DNA from 3 places in the Streptomyces sp. NPDC047853 genome. Region 3 is predicted to be linked to each of the others. Evidence: riboswitches for the same ligand, from Rfam matches in the RefSeq annotation. Region 3 holds a riboswitch; each other region holds the start of a gene.

The links. Region 3 has a riboswitch for cyclic di-AMP ahead of ACGF5T_RS06755 (M23 family metallopeptidase). Riboswitches for the same ligand answer to the same signal wherever they lie in the genome.
Region 1: it holds a riboswitch for cyclic di-AMP, as region 3 does, so the genes downstream of both, ACGF5T_RS00385 (transglycosylase SLT domain-containing protein) here and ACGF5T_RS06755 (M23 family metallopeptidase) in region 3, are expected to answer to the same signal.
Region 2: it holds a riboswitch for cyclic di-AMP, as region 3 does, so the genes downstream of both, ACGF5T_RS31045 (M23 family metallopeptidase) here and ACGF5T_RS06755 (M23 family metallopeptidase) in region 3, are expected to answer to the same signal.

The regions. Positions count from the first base shown of each region.
Region 1 covers NZ_JBIDCI010000001.1:79,340-81,595, forward strand. The annotation lists gene ACGF5T_RS00380 (HAD family hydrolase) at 1-488, shown strand, start outside; gene ACGF5T_RS00385 (transglycosylase SLT domain-containing protein) at 576-1,067, opposite strand; cyclic di-AMP (ydaO/yuaA leader) riboswitch at 1,073-1,237, opposite strand; gene ACGF5T_RS00390 (polyprenyl synthetase family protein) at 1,980-2,256, shown strand, end outside.
Region 2 covers NZ_JBIDCI010000023.1:17,714-19,969, forward strand. The annotation lists gene ACGF5T_RS31040 (pitrilysin family protein) at 1-438, shown strand, start outside; cyclic di-AMP (ydaO/yuaA leader) riboswitch at 627-791, shown strand; gene ACGF5T_RS31045 (M23 family metallopeptidase) at 804-1,568, shown strand; gene ACGF5T_RS31050 (GntR family transcriptional regulator) at 1,805-2,256, shown strand, end outside.
Region 3 covers NZ_JBIDCI010000002.1:594,897-597,152, reverse strand. The annotation lists gene ACGF5T_RS06760 (aldo/keto reductase) at 1-95, opposite strand, end outside; gene ACGF5T_RS06755 (M23 family metallopeptidase) at 228-1,262, opposite strand; cyclic di-AMP (ydaO/yuaA leader) riboswitch at 1,274-1,430, opposite strand; gene ACGF5T_RS06750 (PP2C family protein-serine/threonine phosphatase) at 1,655-2,256, opposite strand, start outside.

The sequences.
Region 1 (2,256 bases), on a different contig from region 3:
ACGCCGCCGTCGACCAGGACGGCGTGGACGGCCTCACGCTCATCGAGCCGGGGTACCTCATGCCCCACCCGACGCTGCCCGCGGTGCGGGTCGAGCGGCGCGACGAACTGTGGGAGGCGCCGATCAGCAAGGTGCTCCTGCGCCATCCCGACCTCGGCGACGACGCGTTGGCGGCGACGGCGCGCGCGGTGGTCGGCTCCCTCGCCACGGTCACGATGTCCGGGCCCGGGACGGTGGAGCTCCAGCCGTGCGGCATCACCAAGGCGACCGGCCTGGCGCTGGCCGCCGAACACCTCGGGCAGAGCCGGCGGCGGACGATCGCCTTCGGCGACATGCCCAACGACATCCCGATGTTCCAGTGGGCCGCCCGCGGTGTCGCCATGGCCGACGCCCATCCCGAACTCAGGGCGGTGGCGGACGAGGTCACCCTCACGAACGAGGACGACGGCGTGGCCGTCGTCCTCGAGCGGATCTTCGGTACCTCCTAGCGCGGCCGCCGCCGCGGGGGGCACCCCTTTGTGCGAGTCCGTACGAGCCGGTACGAGTCACTACGACTCACTACGACGCGGTACGGCTCAGTACGCGCCGAAGACGTTGTCCATCGAGCCGTACCGGTCGGCCGCGTAGTTGCAGGCCGCGGTGATGTTGGCGACCGGGTCGTACGGGTCCCAGGAGGTGCCGGGCACGTGGTACGCCTGGAAGGTCGGGTCGATCACCTGGAGCAGGCCCTTGGACGGGGTGCCGTTGATGGCGTTGATGTCCCAGTTGTTGATCGCGAGCGGGTTGCCGGAGGACTCCCGCATGATGTTGCGGTGGATGCCCTCGTAGGAGCCGGGGATGCCGTGCTGCGCCATGACGTCCAGCGACTCGCGGATCCAGCCGTCGAGCGTGTTCGGGTACGTGGTCGCGGCGGTGGCGGCGGCCGGGGCGGCGGCCGGGGTGGCCGCGGACGCGCCGGTGGCGCCGATGAGCGGCAGGGCGAGCACGGCGGCGCCGGTGCCGGCGACGGCGAGCTTGCGGGCGATGCGGGCGGTCCGGGTGTGACGGTTCTGACCGTTGGCAGACATGCTTGAGTCCCTCTCCTTACGCCTGCGAGGTGAGCTGTCGGGTTCGGGCGGGGAGGTGCCCGGCCGCGCCCTGACGGGTGCGGCTTCACCCCGAGCCGCTCCGGTGGTGACCGGTGCGGCGACTTACCTGGGTCCCCCGCTCCTGCCTGCGAGTTTGTTGGTGGATGACTGTGCGTTCGGGCGGTGGCAGGATTCGGCGTCCGCCCGACAGGCCGGGAACGTATGCGAGAGCACATGTCCGGAACAAGTGCAGGAATCACCCAACGCGCCTGTTGACCTTGATCTGGGGCGTTTGAGGTGCTTGATCCTTTGCGTCTGCCAAGCCTCAACTGGCTTGCGGGGCAAAGGGAGGGCGCAGTCGGCGACGCGGTTGCTCACAGGGGGGACGGAGTGAGCCAACTCACGGGACTCAATAAGAGCGGCAAATCGGGCATTAATCCCAACTATGCGCCAACCGGCCGTGGGTGGGGAGTGCGGTGCGGGACGGCTCGCCGGGCGGCTGCCGCTCGGACGGCACCGGCCTTCGCGCGCTCCCCTCATGGGGGCCGCCCTCCGCGCCCCGTCCCGTCCGGTGTTCCCGTGCGCCGTGCGGGCATCCGTTCGGCACGGGAGGGGGTGTGCCGAGTGGGTGACGTTCTCGGAGTGCGGGCCGTTGGGAGGGGTGATGGGATCTTCCGTGGCGGCTCCCGGTCCGCTCGTGTTCCGGGCCGCGTCCCTCCAGCGATGTCGATCAATATCTGCTCATATCGCCTGATCAAAAACTTGCCGCGCATGATCCGATACCGACCGGCCTGTAACGGTGGGCGCTAGCGGTGATCGAAACGTGACCGGATACGCTGACTTGAGTGGTGGCAGCGACCTATCGACAAACCAGGTAATCGCCAGTAGACACCAGCAGACAGGAGACCCCTCGTGACCGTCGTCGGGCCGTTCGGGCTGAGCGTGCGGGACCAGGCTCTGGAAGCCGATGTCCAGGCCGGATTGGTGGCTGTCGAGGAAGGGTTGCTCGAGGCAACCAAGAGCGAGGTGCCCTTCATCACGGAGGCCGCCCAGCACCTGGTGCGGGCGGGAGGCAAACGGTTCCGCCCGTTGCTGGTGATGCTCGCGTCCCAGTTCGGCGACCCCTACGCCCCCGGCATCGTGCCCTCGGCGGTCGTCGTGGAGCTGACCCACCTCGCCACGCTGTACC
Region 2 (2,256 bases), on a different contig from region 3:
CAGGTCCTGCGCTCCGCGCCCGACGGGACCGGCGCCGCCATGCTGGCCATCAGCGGCTCCGTCGACACCCCCAACACCGGCCCGGCCCTGGAGGACCTGTGGACGGTGCTGCGCAAGCTCGCCGAAGGCGGGCTCACCGACGCCGAGCGTGACGTCGCCGTGCAGAACCTGGTGGGCGTGGCGCCGCTGAAGTACGAGACGGCGGCCGCCGTCGCGAGCACCCTGGCCGACCAGGTCGAGCAGCACCTGCCCGACGACTACCAGGCGACGCTCTACCGCCAACTCGCCGCCACGGGCACCGTGGAGGCCACGGCGGCGGTCGTGAACGCCTTCCCGGTGGACCGTCTGGTGACGGTCCTCGTCGGCGACGCGGCACAGATCAAGGAGCCGGTCGAGGCGCTCGGCATCGGTGAAGTCACCGTGGTGGCGGCCGAGTAGCGGTACGCGCGTGGGGCCCTGGTGACCGGAGTGTCACCAGGGCCGCCGTTTGTCCGAATTGGGGGAGAGGCTGCCTGTCTGCGCTGTGGCATGCGCTACAAAAAGCCGGTTGCGTTTGAGGATTGAAGACAACCGCGTTTAGCGTCTTCCGGGCTGTTCGTCAGGCAGTGCGCCGCACCCGCGGCACCGGACAGTCATCGCCGAGTCCCCGTACGGCGCGAGCCAGGGGAGCCGGGGACCCACCGTAGTCCCTGGGGTGAATCGGACGCCCGCGCGTGCCGCGAGGGGGTCCGTAGGAGACCTTCCACCTCCGAACCCGTCAGCTAACCCGGTAGGCGAGAGGGAAGGAAAGGACCAGCCACTACATGGCGTTCACGCGCGCCGCCGGCAAGCACCGCCGTCCCGGCCGGATGCACCGCACCACCGCCCGCGCGGCGGGTGTCGCGGCCCTCGCCACCACCGGCGTCGTCGGCACCCTCGCGGCTCCGGCGCTCGCCGCCGAGCCCCAGGTGGAGCAGAGCGGGCTCACCCCGGTCATCAGCATCGGCGACTCCCTGGCCGACGAGATCGACGCCCAGGCCGCCGCGCAGAAGCAGGCCGCCCTGGACGCCGCCGCCCGTGAGGCGGCGCAGGAGGCCGCGCGCGAGCGGGCCGCCGAGGCCGCCCAGGAGGCGCGCGAGGCCAAGGAGCGCGCCGCGCGGGAGGCGGAGCGCAAGCGCCTCAACACCTTCGTCACGCCGATCACCGCGTCCTACGTCTCCACCGCCTACCAGGCCGGCAGCTCCCTGTGGTCCTCCGGCAGCCACACCGGCATCGACTTCCACGCCTCCACCGGCACCTCCGTGCACGCGGTCGGCGTCGGCACCGTCGTCGAGGCCGGCTGGGGCGGGGCGTACGGCAACCAGGTCGTGCTCAAGATGCACGACGGCACGTACACGCAGTACGGCCACCTGTCGTCCATCGGTGTCTCGGTGGGCCAGTCGGTCGACGCGGGACAGCAGATCGGCCTCTCCGGCGCCACCGGCAACGTCACCGGACCGCACCTGCACTTCGAGGCCCGTACGAGCCCCGAGTACGGCTCGGACCTGGACCCCGTCGCCTACCTCCGCTCCCACGGCGTCAACGCCTGACGGCGGCGCGCACATCTGACGACGGCGTGAACGTCTGACGAGCGACGAACGGCACGCGAAAGCCCCGGCTCCCCGAGTCGGGGATTTCGCATTTCCAGGGTGTTCCCGGCGTGGCCGTTGTCCAAAAAGTGTCCATGAAATCCACATCGCCGTCGGAATTCCCGCCGCATTGGCCTAGAGTCGCTGAACACGCGTCAATCGTCGACGTTTCCCGGGGATGAAGGCGGAGGTCGGGCATGCGCATTCCGGCGCACTCGGTGTGCACGGCGATCCGGGACGACATCGTCTCCGGTGTCCACGGGCGCGGCAGCCGCCTCACCGAGGAACTCCTGGCCCGCCGCTACGGCGTCTCCCGCGTCCCCGTCCGTGAGGCACTGCGCACGCTGGAGGCGGAGGGGTTCGTGGTGACCCGGCGGCACGCGGGCGCGTGCGTCGCGGAGCCGACCGAGCGGGAGGCGGCCGACCTGCTGGAGACGCGCACGCTCCTCGAACCCCTCGGCGCGTCCCGGGCCGCCCGGCGCCGCACCGAGGCGCATCTCAAGGTCCTGCGCGGCCTGGTGCGGCTGGGCCAGGAGCGTGCCAGGCAGGGGAGCAGCGACGATCTGCGCTCGCTGGACGGCTGGTTCCACGAGACCCTCGCCCAGGCCGCCGGCAGCCCGTCCCTGACGGCGTTGCTGACCCAGCTGCG
Region 3 (2,256 bases):
GTGTCCTGGTCGGCGGTCCAGCCGAAGACGTTGCCACCGAGGGCGAGGGGGAAGACCTCGAGGTCCGAGGAGCCGAGCTTGCGCAGAGAAGTCATGTCCTGCGTCAACGGCCACGACGGAGCCGGTGATTCCGGGAGCGGGGCAAAAATCCCGCAAACCGGCAGCCCTGGCGTCGGGGGGTCGCCGTCAGGACCGCCGGGGACCGGCGGGGCCGTGCACGGCCTCGGTCAGGGGGTCAGGCCCTTGCTCTGCAGCCAGGCCATCGGGTCGATCCCGCCGCCGTCGCTGGTGTGGACCTCCATGTGGAGGTGGGCCCCGGTCACGTTGCCGGTGGCGCCGACGCGGCCGATGACATCACCGGTGGTGACCTTCTGGCCGACGCTGACGCTGATCGACGACTGGTGGGCGTACCAGATCTCGGTGCCGTCATCGAGGGTCAGCACGGTCTTGTAGCCGTAGGAGCCCTCGTAGCCGGCCGACGTGATGGTGCCGCTGTGCACCGCCTTGAGCAGCGTGCCGGTGGGCGCGGCGAAGTCGAGGCCGGTGTGGTAGCCGGAGGACCAGTAGGCGCCGGCCTGGCCGAAGCTGGAGGAGATCGTGTACGAGGAGGTCGGCAGGGTGTACTGCTTGGCCAGCTTCGCGAGCCGCTCGGCCTCGGCCTTCTTCGCGGCCTCCTCCTCCGCCTTCTTCTTGGCGGCGGCGGCCTTGGCCTCGGCCTCCTTCTCCGCCTTGGCGGCGGCTTCCGCGGCCTTCTTCTCGGCGGCGGCCGCGGCCTCGGCGGCGGCCTTCGTCTCGACCTGGGCCTGCTGCTGCTCGGCCTGCGCCATGATCCGGGCGCGCAGCGTCTCACCGGCGTCGGGGGCGTCCTGCGCGGTGTCGGCGGTCGCGGCCACGCCGATGCCGCTGAGCGGGGCGGTGGAACCCTGCGGCTCCGGCTCCTCGTCGTCCGAGATGAGCGAGCCGACGTTGGGCAGGTCGGGCATGGAGATGGACACCGGCGGCTTGCCGGTCTGCGCGCTGGCCATGCCGCCCGCGCCGACCGCGGCTATGACACCGACGCCGAGGACGGTGGAGCTGCGGGCGAGTCCGCCGCGCTGCTTGGCGACGCGGTGCCGGCCGCGCACGGGGCGGATGGATTCCGCGGTGGGATTCCACTCCTCCCAGGGGCCCTCTTCGGTGCGGTGGCCGTCGTAGCCGAAGGTGTCGGTGTCGTGCGCGCTGGGCACGAACGGGGCCTCGGGGGCAGGCCGGTTGGACGCCACGTGGGCGTACTCCTTTCCTTCCTTCCGCCTACCGGGTTAGCTGACGGGTTCGGAGCAGGAAGGTCTCCTACGCGCGTATATCCACCGTGTCTCCACGGCGTCGTACGAGCGATTCACCCCAAGGTGGTGGTTCCCCGGTTCCCTCGCGGGATTCGGCGCGTGCGCACGGAGCCGCCTTCTGTGACGGCTGGGACGACCGCGCTGCGTTATCGAACGTTAATAGACGCGGGGCGGGGATTCCAAGCTGTTCCTCTTGATCATTAACGAATCCGGACGGGACGTACGCCTCAGGATCGGTGAAATCCGGGCGAGTTGACCGCCCCTCAGTATTCCCCTTCACACCACAAGTTTCTGACAGAGTGTCAGTCGTTATGCGCAGGGCGCTCGCCGGGTCACCGTTCGTGACAATGATCAAGGTCTTCGCGCGCGGGACGGCGTACGGCGAGCAGTGCCATGTCGTCCGCCATCCCGCCCCCGGAGTGCCGGCGCACGTCCTCGGCGAGGGCGGCGAGCAGCTTCCCCGGGTGCCGGAAGACGCAGCCGGCGAGCCGTTCGTGCGGGTCGTAGAACTCGCCCCGCGCGTCCCGGGCTTCGGACAGGCCGTCGGTGTGCAGCAGCAGCGTGGCTCCGCCCGGGAAGGCGTCCTCCTGGGCCCGGTCGGGCCACACGCCCAGCTCGCCCATCCCGAGCGGCAGCGCCGCCTCCCGGGCGGGGAGCGGACGCAGGGTGCCGTCGGCGTACAGCAGCAGCGGGGGCGGGTGACCCCGGTTCACGATCCGCACGACCCCGTCGCCGTGCGGGAGTTCGGCGAGGACGGCGGTGGTGAACCCCTCGAAGGCGTCCAGTCCGTTGCGCCGGGTGCCCTCGCGCGCCAGCGCCCGTTCCAGGCGCTGGGCCACCGCCTCCAGGGTGGCCTCCTGCTCGGCGGCCTCGCGGAAGGCGCCGATCACGACGGCGACGGCGGCCACCGCGCCCATGCCCTTGCCGCGCACGT